Regions from separate parts of the Enterobacter sp. CP102 genome, predicted to be linked through region 2. Evidence: predicted binding sites of a transcription regulator. Region 2 holds the regulator's gene; the other holds the start of a gene.

Region 1 (7,827 bases), 1.3 Mb from region 2:
GGAAGCTACTTACTTTATCCAGTCGGCTTTTAAGGTCGCTGGCTGCATCAGCCCAGACGCTGCTGGCAACAAAACTGGTCAGTAATGCACAGGCGATTGCGAATTTTTTCATTGTTATTCCTTAAAATACGTCATCCCGATATGGGGTTCTGTCGTCTATTGTGAACCTGCCCGCAGGCAGGCGACAGAAGAAAATGCTTAATTTTGGCTGATTTACCCTTCTTTGCAATCGCTGAAGGGTCAATCAAACGGCGGCGGAGCCAGCACCTCACGGTTACCATTATGCCCCTGCTCGCTCACGATGCCCTGCGCTTCCATCTGCTCGATGATGCGGGCCGCGCGGTTGTAGCCGATACGGAACTGACGCTGCACCCCGGAAATAGATGCTTTACGTTTTTCAGTCACGAAGTTAACCGCCTGATCGAATAACGGATCCAGCTCTTCACCACCGTCAAAGCCACCGCCACCGCCTTCACTTTCAGTGTCAGAGGTAATGCCATCCACGTACTGCGGACGACCACGCGCTTTCCAGTCCTGCACCACCGCGTGAACTTCCTCATCGCGGACGAATGCACCGTGGACACGCACTGGCGAGGTGGAGTTCGGGCCGGAGTAAAGCATATCACCCATACCCAACAGCGACTCTGCGCCGCCCTGGTCGAGGATGGTACGCGAGTCAATTTTACTCGAAACGGTAAACGCGATACGCGTTGGGATGTTCGCTTTAATCAGACCCGTGATGACGTCCACGGATGGACGCTGCGTCGCCAGTACAAGGTGAATACCGGCAGCACGCGCTTTCTGCGCCAGACGGGCAATCAACTCTTCGACTTTCTTACCGACAGTCATCATCAGGTCAGCGAATTCGTCTACCAGCACGACGATATAAGGCAGTTTTTCCAGCACCGGATGCTGGGCATCCATGCTGTCACCCGGCTTCCAGTAAGGATCCGGAATCGGGCGCCCCATACGTACTGCTTCAGCGATCTTCTCGTTATAACCGGCCAGGTTACGTACGCCGAGAGCCGACATTAACTTATAGCGACGCTCCATCTCATTAACGCTCCAGCGCAGGGCGTTAGCAGCGTCCTTCATGTCGGTGACCACTTCCGTCAGCAGATGCGGGATACCTTCATAAACAGAGAGTTCCAGCATTTTCGGGTCGATCATGATGAAACGCACATCTTCCGGCTGCGCTTTGTAGAGCATACTCAGGATCATGGCGTTCACACCGACTGACTTACCCGAGCCCGTCGTACCCGCCACCAGCAGGTGCGGCATTTTCGCGAGGTCGGCTACCACAGGCTCGCCTGCGATATCTTTGCCCAACACCACGCTCAACGGCGATGGATTCTCACGGAATTTGGCGTTATCCAGCACTTCACGCAGATAAACGGTCTGGCGTTTCTTATTTGGCAGCTCCAGGCCGACATAAGGTTTGCCCGGGATAACTTCCACCACACGCACCGCAACGGTCGACAACGAGCGCGCCAGGTCACGGGAGAGGTTAGAAATTCGCGCGGCTTTAACTCCAGGTGCCAGATTCAGTTCGAAACGGGTGATAACCGGACCAGGGGAATAGTTCACTACGTCCGCTTTAATGCGGAAATCAGCCAGACGCGCTTCCACAAGACGCGCCATCTGTTCCAACGCAAAGGTATCTACCGGTTCAACTTCTGACGGAGGCGGCGTTAACAGATCCAGCGACGGCAGCGGCGTGCTTGGGCGTTGCAGCGGACGGCTGTCCCCGTTACGCATCAGAAGCGGGTGAATCAGGCTTTCCTTCGGCTGTGCCGGTGGCTGCTGGAACTGCGGCGCGTGCTGAGGCTGTTGCGGCTGCGCATAAGCCTGTGGCGCTGGCTGCTGCACATGCGGCGCAGGTGCAGGCTGCTGGTACGCAGTTTGCGTTTCAGGCATCACGCCTGGGGTGAATAACGGTTCGCTCGGGCCATCATCAACCAAATCTTTCATTGGCGAGAATTCGAAATCAGATAACGAGAACGGATTTGCTCCCGCAGGCTGCTCACCGGAATAGCGTTGCTGCTGAGTGGCAGCAAACTGGCGCGCTAACTCAGCTTCGGCCGCGTCGTCTTCATCGTCTTCATGAACATGAGTCGGCCGGGCTTCGTGTTGATACTCTTCGCCATAACGCTGCTGCTGTTGTGCAGCAAACTGACGTGCCAGCTCATCCTGCTGCATCTCATCGGCGTCATCTTCGTACTCAGATTCACGCGCTTTCTCCTCAGCCATACGCTGAGAAGGTAATTTGATGCCATAGGACGCCAGCTCACGGCGGGTAGGAACACGCACGCGATTAGGACGAGGAAGCTGCGGGCCAATACCCTCTTTCACCTGTGGACGCGGCGCGCCACCGGATGCCAGGCTAAAGACAGGCGCAGCCACTGCTGCTGCCGCGGTCGCGTGCTTCACGCTTTCCGCAACCGGCGCCACAACCGGTGTAGGATCGACTGGCGGTACCGAAACGGAAGGAGCCCTGGTGGCGGGTTCTTGTACCGGTTCCGGTACGGGCTGATACCAGGCGGCCAGCTGTTCGCGCTCACGCGCGCGGCGTTCTTCAACTTCTTCAAAATAGTACATTGGTGGGCGAGTCGGTTTGACCTCTTCCACTTCAACCTGTGGTTCAGCTTGCGGCTCAACGTACGGCTGAGCAGGCTCAACTGGCGCATATTCCTGATAAGGCTGAGACACCGGCGCTTCATACTCTGCGTATGGCTGCGGCGCGTATTGCGGTTCTGGCTGGTACGGCTGCTGCCACTGTTCCTGTTCCTGCGGCTGTGCTGGCGCATAGCTTTGCGGTTCAGGGGCAATAACCGGCTGATGCGCAGGAATGACTGGCGCTTCTTGCCACTCAACCGCAGGTTGCTGGACAACAGGCTCTGGCTCATACACCGGCGCGGAAGGCATGACTGCCTCAACAGGCGCAGCATAAGCCTGAGCGGCTGTGGTTGCCGCAGCAGCAGCTGCGACAGGTTCGGTAACCGAATGACCATTTAATAACGGGTCATATTCGTCGTAATCACCCGGCATGGCACGACTGCCAGAGAAGAGCACATCATCAGGGTCAACAGGAGTCCCCGCAGCACGGTATTCAACCTGTTCGTCATCATCCATGCGTTTGCCGGAGAAGAGCGCGGCATCGGTTTTACGTCCTAACGGATTAGCAAATTTTTCGGCCACGCGTTTACGGCGCGCCAGTGCGCCACGCAGAATACGCGCGCGGCGAGATTCTCGATGCGGAGCTGAAGCGGTATCTTCTTCGTCCTCATCTTCATATTCGTCTTCATCTACCCAGGTATCATCACGACGGGTACGGTTGCTGGCAAACGTCAGAATATTCAGGATCAGACTGCCGAGTTTTTCGGCAATGCTCACCCATGACCAGCCGGTAAACAGCGTTAGTCCCGCTGCCCAGATACAGAGCAGCGTAATGGTGCCGCCGCTGCTGTGCAGCATCGGTTGCAGCGCGGTGCTCAGCAGGCTGCCAATCACCCCACCGGACGCGAAATACCAGATATCGTCGGCGTTAATTGCCGCCAACCCGCAGGAGGTCAGGATCAGCGCCAGGGCGCCAATCAGGCGCAGCGAAACCGCGAAATAATCGATGTATTCATCATTCTGACGATGACGCCAGGCAAACCAGCAGCCACCGATGATGATCACCGGGATGGTATAGGCCATGACACCGAAGATGAAAAACAGGGTGTCCGCAAGCCAGGCGCCGGGCGTGCCACCTAAATTATGGATAGGCTCATGCCATGCGGTTTGCGACCAGCTCGGATCTGAGGGATTAAAACTGAGTAAGGCTGCCATCAGCCAGACGGCAAAAAGGGCAATAACAATCAGCAACGCCTCAAGGAGTCGACGTCCGCTGCTTAGCTTCGATAGTGTGACTTCTTTGTCTTCAGTATATTCCTGGCTCAAGAAAGGCTCTCCAGGTATCAGGCATGTCCTGCCTGTTTGCTAAAACGGACAACAGCGCCGGGTATCCCCGGCACTGTTGCTGTATGGATTAACAGGAGTGTAATCAAACTACGCTGATTTTGCACCTGTTCCGTGTTAGCGCGTCTTAATAACCAGACGATTGCTCTGTTTGACCTCTTCCATCACCACATAAGTACGGGTGTCGTTCACGCCTGGCAGACGCAGCAGGGTTTCACCCAGCAGCTTACGGTAGGCGGACATATCAGGCACACGGGTTTTCAACAGGTAGTCGAAATCACCGGAAACCAGATGACACTCTTGAATTTCTTCAAGTTTTTGTACAGCGGCGTTAAATTGCTCAAACACATCCGGCGCACCACGATTCAGAGTAATCTCAACAAATACCAGAAGTGAGGCATCCAGATAATGCGGGTTCAGCAGAGCCGTATAGCCCTGAATAAAACCCTGTCTTTCCAGTCGGCGCACACGCTCAAGGCACGGCGTCGGGGAAAGTCCCACACGTTTTGAAAGCTCGACGTTGGAAATACGCCCATCCTTTTGCAATTCATTAAGAATGTTACGATCGATACGGTCGAGATCTTTGCCAGGGCGCTTCTTGCTATCTACCATTATTATTGTCTCTCTGTATTCCTTCCCTACTCCTGCCTGGACCCTGTGCACATCACTGTTCAGAGCCTGTACCCGTTATTCATCACATCGCCTGATTATGTAATATGCGCGATGCGGATTCGGGTTCTACGGTAAGAAGACCGGTGCCTGAAATGGCCGCCACCGACATCACGTATGGCGTCTGTCCACACCATGCGTAGATTTCACTGACCCGGTAAAAATGGCATTTACGTGCATGTCTATGCGACACACTGTTAACGCGGTTTTTTTCTTCCTTCAATGTTTTCGCAAAAGCGCAGGGGATTGTCAAAGCAAAACATCGATTTTTAGTACAACATGCCGGATATTCATAACGACTGGCCATTAATCCTCATTTTATTGCCTTATAATCGACCGGTTTTCAGTAGAAAGCGTTATGTTATAGCGCTCAATCCATCGCCAGTGTCTATTGCACATATCGATATCAAAATTGCTGTGCTCTTTTTTTACGGCAACAAATTCCCTACAATCCTGCCAAATGTCTGCCAACAACAATGGGGATCTCATGGGCACGGCCAAACACAGTAAGCTGCTAATTCTTGGTTCTGGACCTGCGGGATATACCGCGGCGGTCTATGCTGCACGCGCTAACCTGCAACCGGTTTTGATTACCGGTATGGAAAAAGGCGGTCAGTTGACCACCACGACTGAAGTAGAAAACTGGCCAGGCGACCCGAACGACCTGACCGGGCCGCTGCTGATGGAGCGTATGCACGAACATGCGACCAAATTCGAAACCGAAATTCTGTTCGATCACATCAACAAGGTCGACCTGCAAAACCGACCTTTCCGCCTGACAGGCGACAGCGGTGAGTACACCTGTGATGCGCTGATTATCGCGACGGGTGCTTCTGCGCGTTACCTCGGACTGCCGTCTGAAGAAGCGTTCAAAGGCCGTGGCGTTTCTGCCTGTGCAACCTGTGACGGTTTCTTCTACCGTAACCAGAAAGTCGCGGTTATCGGTGGCGGTAACACCGCAGTAGAAGAAGCGCTGTATCTGGCGAACATCGCCTCTGAAGTGCATCTGATCCATCGCCGCGACACCTTCCGCGCAGAGAAGATCCTGATCAAACGTCTGATGGATAAAGTGGCGAGCGGCAATATCGTGCTGCACACCAACCGTACTCTGGAAGAAGTGACAGGCGATCAGATGGGCGTTGCTGGCCTGCGCATCCGCGATACGCAGAACACCGACCACGAGGAATCACTGGAAGTGGCAGGTCTGTTTGTGGCTATCGGCCATAGCCCGAATACCGCTATCTTTGACGGTCAGCTTGAGCTGGAAAACGGCTACATTAAAGTGCAGTCCGGTATTCACGGCAACGCGACCCAGACCAGTATCCCGGGAGTCTTCGCTGCGGGTGACGTGATGGACCATATTTACCGTCAGGCGATCACCTCTGCCGGCACCGGCTGTATGGCCGCGCTGGACGCTGAACGTTACCTTGATGGGCTGGCTGAAACAGGTAAATAATCTTTACAAGTCAGTAACAAACGTAAATAAAGGCGGCGATAAGTCGCCTTTATTGTCTCTCCGTTGTAACATTGCCGTGCCCAATTTCTAATAACGTCACCTGCAAAGTACGCAATGGAAAAAACCCGTCAACAAGAGTTAACTCGCTGGCTTAAAAAGCAAAGCGTTATTTCCCGCCGCTGGCTGAATATTTCCCGTCTGCTGGGACTTATCAGCGGTCTGTTGATTGTTGCCCAGGCATGGCTGCTGGCCCGCATTCTCAATCATATGATCATGGAGAACATCCCGCGCGAAGCGCTTCTGATGCCCTTTATCGTATTAGTCCTGATCTTTGTTCTGCGCACCTGGGTGGTCTGGTTGCGTGAACGTGTCGGGTTCCATGCCGGACAGCATATACGCTTCGAAATTCGCCGCAAGGTACTCGACAGGCTCCAGCAAGCGGGTCCCGCCTGGATACAGGGCAAGCCTGCCGGAAGCTGGGCGACGCTTATCCTTGAGCAGATTGACGATATGCACGACTATTACGCGCGCTATATTCCACAGATGGCGCTGGCCGTATGCGTGCCGCTGCTGATTGTGGCCACCATTTTCCCATCTAACTGGGTAGCCGCCCTTATTCTGCTCTGTACCGCTCCGCTGATTCCGCTGTTTATGGCGATGGTGGGGATGGGCGCGGCAGATGCCAACCGCCGTAACTTCCTGGCGCTTGGCCGTTTAAGCGGCCATTTCCTGGACCGCCTGCGCGGGATGGAAACCTTACGAATTTTTGGCCGCGGTGAAGCCGAAACCGAAAATATCCGCGTGGCGTCACAGGATTTCCGTCAGCGGACAATGGAAGTATTGCGTCTGGCGTTTCTGTCATCTGGCGTACTGGAATTCTTCACCTCCCTGTCGATTGCGGTGGTGGCGGTGTACTTTGGTTTCTCTTATCTTGGCGAACTCGATTTTGGCCATTACGGCACCGGCGTTACGCTTTCAGCCGGTTTTCTTGCCCTGATCCTGGCGCCTGAGTTTTTCCAGCCGCTTCGCGATCTTGGTACCTTTTACCATGCCAAAGCACAGGCCGTGGGTGCCGCTGACAGCCTGAAAACCTTCCTTGAAACACCGCTTGCTCATCCGGAGCGCGGTGAAATTATGCTGAACAGCAAAGAGCCGGTTACCGTTGAAGCTGTTGATTTCTCGGTTCTCTCGCCGGAAGGCAAAGTGCTGGCCGGACCGCTGAACTTTACGCTTTCGGCGGGTCAACGCGTTGTTCTGGTTGGAACCAGCGGTTCAGGTAAAAGCTCACTGCTCAATGCGTTATCAGGTTTTATGGCCTATACCGGTTCGCTGCGTATTAATCATGCCGAACTGCGCGAGCTTGATCCTGACGCATGGCGCAAACAACTCAGCTGGGTGGGGCAGAATCCGCAATTACCTGCCGCCACGCTGCGTGAGAACGTGCTGCTTGCACGCCCTGACGCGCGTGAAGATGAGCTGCAATCGGTTCTTGACCGTGCCTGGGTCAGTGAGTTTCTGCCTTTGCTTCCGCAAGGTGTGGATACTGTGGTGGGTGACCAGGCGGCAGGTTTATCCGTCGGTCAGGCGCAGCGTGTTGCCCTTGCCCGCGCATTGCTTAATCCATGTCAGTTAATGCTGCTGGATGAACCCGCAGCCAGCCTGGATGCGCACAGCGAACAACGGGTGATGCACGCCCTGAACGCGGCATCATTGCAACAAACCACACTCATGGTCACGCACCA
Region 2 (7,827 bases):
GGTCGACATGTACCGTGTTGAGCGGCGCGAACCCGACACCCGCCGTAAAGACGTTGCTGTCGTTATTCTTGACGTCAGCCCGGTAACCGGCGCGAACAGCCAGCCAGCTCAGCGGAGTGACTTCTGCACCTACGCCCACGTACTGAGAGTTCTCTTCGCTTTTAAAGCCTTTGGTTTCCGTCAGATCGCCATCCGCGGTCAGGGTCAGAAGATCGGTATGCCAAGCTGCACCTGCAGTAACAACTGGGCTTATCTGGTAGGTATCGCGCACGCCGTCCACCTCTTTAGTGTCGATATCGCGCGAGAAGAGGTTATGCCCGGTCAGGCCGACGGTCCAGTTATCACCAAAGTCAGCGGCAATACCCGCATCGACGTTAAACCCGGTGTCATCATTACGGTAACGGCTGCTGTTGATGTCATCGCTGTTGAAGTTGTAGATAGACACCGTGTAGTTATACAGCCAGGTTTGTTGCAGCTTCGGGGTGATCCCCACAGACACTGGCACGCCGCTGATATCAAACTGACGAGCCACCGCCACGCCGTAGTCTGAAACAATTGCCGCACGGCCAAAACCTTTTGATTTCAAATCGTTCGGGTCAACGCCAAACACAGCAGATGGCGCGGCTTCCACTGCCCGCAGTTTGTCGGTATCGCCCTGATCGATGTAAGAACTCACGCGTGCACGCGCGTTGGCTTTTGCCACAAATGCCACCGAGAGCACATCATTAGGAATGCTTACAGCGATCCCACCACCTGCTTTACCGCTGGCGGTTTTTCCTTTCAGTGAGTCCAGCTGATCGGCCAGGTCGCCTGCTGCAGAAGAAACTTCCCGCGATGCAGGGCTAAGAGGATTTAACAGATCGATAAGATTGATGCTATCCAGCGTGCTGCGATAACGGTTCACGTCATCGCTGATGTCATCAATCTTATCCCGCAGATTGTCCTTATCAGAAATCTGCGCACCAATGGAGGGTAAAATAAGGGTGACATCATCGTCAGGTTTCGCTTTTGCCAGCAATGCCGGGTTGATTAACACCCCGCTGCCATAGCTGCCTGCCGCTACGCCCGTGCCACCCATCGCGTCACTACGCGCTTCTGTCCAGGTATTGGCTGCTCCCGCCTGATTTGCCATAAACAAGGAGACAGCGATGCTAACCACCGAAAATTTAAAATGTTTCTTCACAGTATGCTCGTCTTATAGTCTGTTATGAAATAACCCCTGTCTGTTATCACCCAAACAGGAACGAACTATTGCTGTGAATAAGTACAAAAAGACCCGCTATTTCCCTAAGTTAAATCACCAACAGGCCTGTTGTTTTTTGTGATGGCCCTCAATATTTATAGAAGAGGAAATTATTTTCGCCCAGGTTTTCCATCGTGCGGGCCAAAAAACTGCGGCGGATGGTCTACCCACCGGTCTTCCCGCGTGGCGGCATAAACCGGATTCAGCGGATAATAGATGCGGTTGTGCTTTTTGTTGGCCTCGCCAACGACCAGCAGCCGGACCTCTTCATCCGTATTGTTGATAAAGGTATGGCACACCCCGGTTCCGGCCGGAAACCCCACGCTATCACCCGGCTCCAGCTTCCACAGATAGCCATTTATCCAGACCTCCGGGTAGCCTTCCAGCACATAGATAAACTCCTCTTCGTCGCTTTCCGCATGGGGATACGACGTACGCCGCCCGGGAGGCAGGCGCTCGTGATGGATACCAATCCGCCCCAGGCCAAGTTTACGGGCCAGCGGCGCGCCAATGGAAAAACGCTCAGTGCTGTCGGGATAAGTGGAATCATCAGCGCCTTCGACATCGCGCCAGTGTCGAATACAGTCAGGTCTTTTCATTACGTGTTTCCCCGGATTGCGATGCGTCAGGTATAGCACACCTGGCGGCTCTCGGTGTTTTTAACAGAACATGATAAAGTGAGGGTTTTCCATCCCATAGACAGCCGAGGTGCTAAATGGATAAGTCCACAAAAGAGCTGCTGGCGCAAGCTGAGAAGCTCTGTGCGCAACGCAATGTGCGCCTGACCCCACAGCGCCTTGAGGTATTGCGTCTGATGAGCCTGCAACAGGGCGCCATCAGTGCGTATGATTTACTCGACCTGCTGCGCGAAAGCGAGCCGCAGGCCAAGCCGCCTACCGTCTATCGCGCGCTGGATTTCCTGCTGGAGCAGGGCTTTGTGCACAAGGTCGAATCAACAAACAGCTATGTGCTGTGCCATTTGTTTGATCAGCCGACCCACACCTCGGCCATGTTTATCTGCGACCGCTGTGGCGTGGTGAAAGAAGAGTGTGCGGAAGGTGTTGAAGACATTATGCATACGCTGGCAGCCAAAATGGGCTTCGCCCTGCGCCATAATGTGATTGAAGCACACGGATTATGCTCTGCGTGCGTGGAGGTCGAATCATGCAGCCATCAGGATGCCTGCCAGCATGACCACTCCATCCTGGTAAAGAAAAAACCGCGCTAACGACAAAAGATAAGGCGGCTCAGGGCCGCCCTCAGGGTGTACATCCTTGTACTTGCGGGTAATACCGGTCTACCAGCGATAGTCGTTACGCTTTTCCCAGTCGCCGACTTCTTTCTCCGCCTGATCTTTGGCGTAGCCATAGCGTTCCTGAATTTTACCGACAAGCTGATCGCGCTTACCTTCGATGACCGTCATATCGTCATCGGTCAGCTTACCCGATTGCTCTTTCGCTTTACCTTTGAACTGTTTCCAGTTGCCGCTGATTTCGTCTTTATTCATCATCAGGTCCTCATCGTTAAAGAGTGAAAGGGCCGCCCGAAACCTTCATTTCATGCTGGACGTGATAATAATTTTAGTTGAGCATCTGGCACTCATGGAATTATTCAGAATCTTTTACCATCATGAAAGATCGTGACGGGATGAAAACCAGGTATTTTTTCTCCAGTGCCGATGCCAGATAAACGCCAGCGAGAGGCCACGCAAAAGAAGAAAGACTGCAAGGGCCAGCCATAACCCATGATTCCCCAGATACGGTACCGTGAGCAGGGTTAAACCAAACCCAGCCGCCGCGACCGCCATACTGTTACGCATTTCCGCGCCACGCGTTGCGCCAATAAACATCCCATCGAGTAAATAACACCAGACGCCCACAACCGGTAAGATCACCTGCCAGATGATGTAGTGGCTTGCCAGCTCACGCAGTGCAGGTAATGACGTGAGCAGCGCAACAATATGCTCACCAAAGCAGGCGTAGATGAGCGCAAATGCCAGCGCCACCAGCCCAGCCTGCCGACATGCGGCGCGCCAGACATCCTGCAATTGCCCGCTTTCACGCGCGCCATACGCTTGCCCGGAATGGGCTTCTACCGCATAGGCAAAGCCGTCGAGGGCGTAAGCGGTAAAGGTTAGCAGCGTCATCAGCACCGCGTTGACGGCAACGATTTCCTGGCCAAGCCGCGCACCAAAGACGGTCAGCGCACCAAAGCACAGTTGCAGTAACAGCGAGCGCAGCATGATATCCCGGTTAAGCGCCAGCAGCTTGCGGATATTGCCGCGCCAGGCGGCCTTCAGCAGCGCAGGTGTTATGCCCCGCATCACCAGCACACGCCAGACCATCCACAGCCCGATAATCAGCGTGCCATATTCGGCAATAGCCGTTGCCAGCGCCGCGCCCTGAACATTCATGTGCAACCCCATGACCAGCCAGAGATCGAGCACTATGTTCAGGACGTTCCCGACAACCAGCAGGATAACGGGGGCGCGGGCATACTGGACGCCCAACAACCAGCCCAGCAGAACCAGATTTGCCAGCGATGCCGGGGCGCTTAGCCAGCGAATATCGAGGAAGCGCCGTGCCTGCTCCAGCACCGCTTCGCTGCCACCGACTATATGCAATGCCAGCTCAATGAGTGGCGTACGCAGCACAACGATAAGCACGCCCGCACCCAGAGCCAGAATTAACGGCTGTACCAGCGCACGTGCCAGACGTAGGGGATCTTTTGCGCCAAACGCCTGTGCCGTCAGCCCGGTGGTGCTCATGCGTAAAAAAAGCAGTAGCATAAAGAGGAAGCTGGTTGCCGTTGCGCCAATCGCCACGCCGCCCAGATAGACCGGTGAATCCAGATGTCCAATAACCGCCGTATCGACCAGCCCCAAAAGAGGAACAGTGATATTGGAAATAATCATCGGCAGTGCAAGACGCCACAATGCCTTATCAGAAGCAGTCAGCAGTGACATGAAAAATACCGGGAGTGAGAAATGAATCAGGCTACGGAGGTTCCGTAGCCTGTCAGGAAGAGATTACAGCCATTCTCCGTTGCGGATGACGCCAACCGCCAGACCTTCAATGGAGAAGCTTTGTTCGCGAAGATCCACCACGATGGGGGTGAATTCGCTGTTTTCCGGCAGCAGCTGCACAGTGTTGCCCTGTTTTTTCAGGCGCTTAACGGTGACTTCATCATCAATACGCGCTACCACTACCTGGCCGTTGCGCACATCTTGTGTCTTATGAACCGCCAGCAGATCACCATCGAGAATACCGATGTCTTTCATGGACATACCGCTGACGCGCAGCAGAAAATCCGCGCTCGGTTTGAACATGCCAGGATCGACCTGATAGTGACCTTCAATATGCTGTTGTGCCAGCAAAGGTTCACCTGCCGCGACGCGGCCAACCAGCGGAATGCCCGTCTCTTCTTCTACCAGCAGACGGATGCCGCGTGAAGCACCAGAAACAATCTCAATCACGCCTTTACGCGCCAGCGCTTTAAGGTGTTCCTCAGCAGCATTTGGAGAACGGAAGCCCAGACGCTGCGCGATTTCCGCACGCGTAGGTGGCATTCCCGTCTGGCCGATATGATCCCGGATGAGATCAAACACCTCTTGCTGCCTGGTCGTTAACGCTTTCATTCCGCCCCCTGGGTGTATATACAGTTATGCTGTGAGTATATACAGTTAAAGGCGATTTTGGAACCAAAAACTGCACAAAAAACCAGGGACTTAATTATTCCTCGAGGCTCATCGGAAATGCGACCAAAGCAGCGTGACCCAGGTGATCACCGCAGTGATAATCGCCAGCAACACGGCGGCAGAGCCCATATCTTTTGCACGACCCGAGAGCTCATGGAAATCAGAGCCAATACGATCAACAACGGCCTCAATAGCGCTATTGAGAATTTCCACTATCATCACCAAAAGCACAGAACCAATAAGAAGAACGCGCGTTATGGCATCGACATCAAGAAAACAGGCAATGATTACCGCCACGATAGCGGCAACGCCTTCCTGACGAAAAGCAGCTTCATTGATCCACGCGGCACGGAAACCTTTCCATGAATAGCCGGCAGCTTTGATGATTCGGGTTAACCCAGTGGTATTATTGGCCATTAAAAGAACCTTTTATTAGAAATAGCGTCAGTAACTATAGACACAGTGCGTTTACTGCCGCCCGAAGTATGACGGGTAACAACAGAAATTTTGCGCGCTTTCTGTTATCCTTGCGCCGCAATTGCATTATTAACCAGAGGCTTTACATCGTTTATGTCCGGCTGGCCACGAATTTACTACAAATTACTTAATTTACCATTAACCGTTCTGGTAAAAAGCAAGTCTATCCCAGCTGAACCCGCGCTGGAATTAGGGCTCGATACCTCTCGCCCTATTATGTATGTTTTGCCTTACAACTCGAAGGCAGACTTGCTCACGCTCCGCGCCCAGTGTCTGGCGCATGATTTACCCGATCCGCTTGAACCGCTGGAAATCGACGGTACGCTGTTGCCGCGCTACGTGTTCATCCACGGTGGGCCGCGCGTGTTTACCTATTACACGCCAAAAGAAGAGTCCATCAAGCTGTTCCACGACTACCTCGATTTGCACCGCAGCAATCCAGATTTGGATGTGCAGATGGTGCCGGTATCGGTGATGTTTGGTCGTCGCCCTGGCCGCGAAAAAGGGGAAGAAAACCCACCGCTGCGGATGCTCAACGGCATCCAGAAATTCTTCGCGGTGTCCTGGCTTGGCCGCGACAGCTTCGTGCGTTTCTCGCCTTCTGTGTCGCTGCGCCGCATGGCAGACGAACACGGTACGGATAAAATCATCGCGCAAAAACTGGCTCGCGTGGCACGTATGCACTTTGCGCGCCAGCGTCTTGCAGCTGTGGGGCCGCGCCTCCCGGCGCGTCAGGACCTGTTCAATAAGCTGCTGGCGTCTAAAGCTATTGCCCGTGCCGTGGAAGACGAAGCGCGCAGCAAGAAAATTTCGCACGAGAAAGCGCAGCAAAATGCCATCGCGCTGATGGAAGAGATCGCCGCGAACTTCTCCTACGAGATGATTCGCCTGTCCGATCGTATCCTGAGCTTCACGTGGAACCGTCTCTATCAGGGGATCAACGTCCACAACGCCGAGCGCGTGCGTCAGCTGGCGCATGATGGCCACGAAATTGTCTATGTGCCCTGCCACCGCAGCCATATGGACTACCTGCTGCTTTCCTATGTGCTTTACCATCAGGGCCTGGTGCCACCGCACATTGCAGCCGGTATTAACCTGAACTTCTGGCCAGCAGGGCCGATCTTCCGCCGCCTGGGTGCCTTCTTTATTCGTCGTACCTTCAAGGGCAACAAGCTCTATTCCACCGTATTCCGCGAATATCTGGGCGAGCTGTTCAGCCGTGGTTATTCCGTTGAGTACTTCGTGGAAGGCGGGCGTTCCCGTACAGGCCGTCTGCTTGATCCGAAAACCGGCACGCTGTCGATGACTATCCAGGCCATGCTGCGCGGTGGTACTCGCCCCATTACGCTGGTGCCGATTTACATCGGTTACGAGCACGTGATGGAAGTGGGTACGTACGCCAAAGAGCTGCGCGGTGCGACCAAAGAGAAAGAGAGCCTGCCGCAGATGCTGCGTGGTCTGAGCAAGCTGCGTAATCTGGGTCAGGGCTATGTAAACTTCGGCGAGCCGATGCCGCTGATGAACTACCTTAACCACCACGTTCCGGAATGGCGCGAGTCTATCGACCCCATCGAAGCAATACGCCCTGCCTGGCTGACGCCAACGGTGAACGGCATTGCCGCCGAGCTGATGGTGCGTATTAACAACGCAGGCGCGGCCAACGCCATGAACCTGTGCTGTACCGCGCTGCTGGCATCGCGTCAGCGTTCACTGACCCGTGAACAGCTTACCGAGCAGCTCGATTGCTATCTGGACATTATGCGTAATGTTCCGTACTCAGTGGATTCGACGGCGCCAGCCGCTACCGCCAGCGAGCTTATCGATCATGCCTTGCAGATGAATAAGTTCGAAGTTGAGAAAGATACGATTGGCGACATCATCATTCTGCCGCGCGAGCAGGCGGTGCTGATGACTTACTATCGTAACAACATCGCGCATATGCTGATGCTGCCTTCGCTGATGGCCGCCATTATTACCCAGCACCGTCGCATTTCTCGTCAGGAACTGCTGCGCCATGTCGACGCGCTGTACCCGATGCTGAAAGCCGAGCTATTCCTGCGCTGGAGTAAAACCGAGCTGGCGGCAGAGCTGGATAAACTGACCGAAGAGCTGCGTCGTCAGGGGCTTATCACCGTTAATAACGACGAGTTGCATATCAACCCGTCTCGCTCCCGCACCCTGCAACTGCTGGCGGCTGGCGCGCGTGAAACCCTGCAACGCTATGCCATTACGTTCTGGTTGTTGAGCGCTAACCCATCCATCAACCGCGGCACGCTTGAGAAAGAGAGCCGCACGCTGGCACAGCGCCTGTCGGTACTGCACGGCATTAACGCGCCGGAGTTCTTCGACAAGGCGGTATTCAGCTCTTTAGTGCTGACGCTGCGTGATGAAGGGTTTATCAGTGATACCG

The links. Region 2 encodes LexA, which represses DNA repair genes until DNA is damaged. Its sites were predicted from a motif close to TNCTGTATGTACATACAGNA; they were not measured.
Region 1: the regulator LexA is predicted to act here: its motif matches at 4,020-4,039, upstream of N1249_RS07325 (DNA translocase FtsK 4TM domain-containing protein).

Annotation. Positions count from the first base shown of each region.
Region 1 is NZ_CP104014.1:1,561,863-1,569,689, reverse strand. It holds gene lolA (outer membrane lipoprotein chaperone LolA) at 1-112, opposite strand, end outside; gene N1249_RS07325 (DNA translocase FtsK 4TM domain-containing protein) at 241-3,942, opposite strand; gene lrp (leucine-responsive transcriptional regulator Lrp) at 4,078-4,572, opposite strand; gene trxB (thioredoxin-disulfide reductase) at 5,117-6,085, shown strand; gene cydD (heme ABC transporter permease/ATP-binding protein CydD) at 6,200-7,827, shown strand, end outside.
Region 2 is NZ_CP104014.1:280,302-288,128, reverse strand. It holds gene traF (conjugal transfer protein TraF) at 1-1,183, opposite strand, end outside; gene N1249_RS01340 (cupin domain-containing protein) at 1,354-1,842, opposite strand; gene zur (zinc uptake transcriptional repressor Zur) at 1,959-2,471, shown strand; gene N1249_RS01330 (CsbD family protein) at 2,541-2,750, opposite strand; gene dinF (MATE family efflux transporter DinF) at 2,871-4,208, opposite strand; gene lexA (transcriptional repressor LexA) at 4,272-4,880, opposite strand; gene N1249_RS01315 (diacylglycerol kinase) at 4,989-5,357, opposite strand; gene plsB (glycerol-3-phosphate 1-O-acyltransferase PlsB) at 5,511-7,827, shown strand, end outside.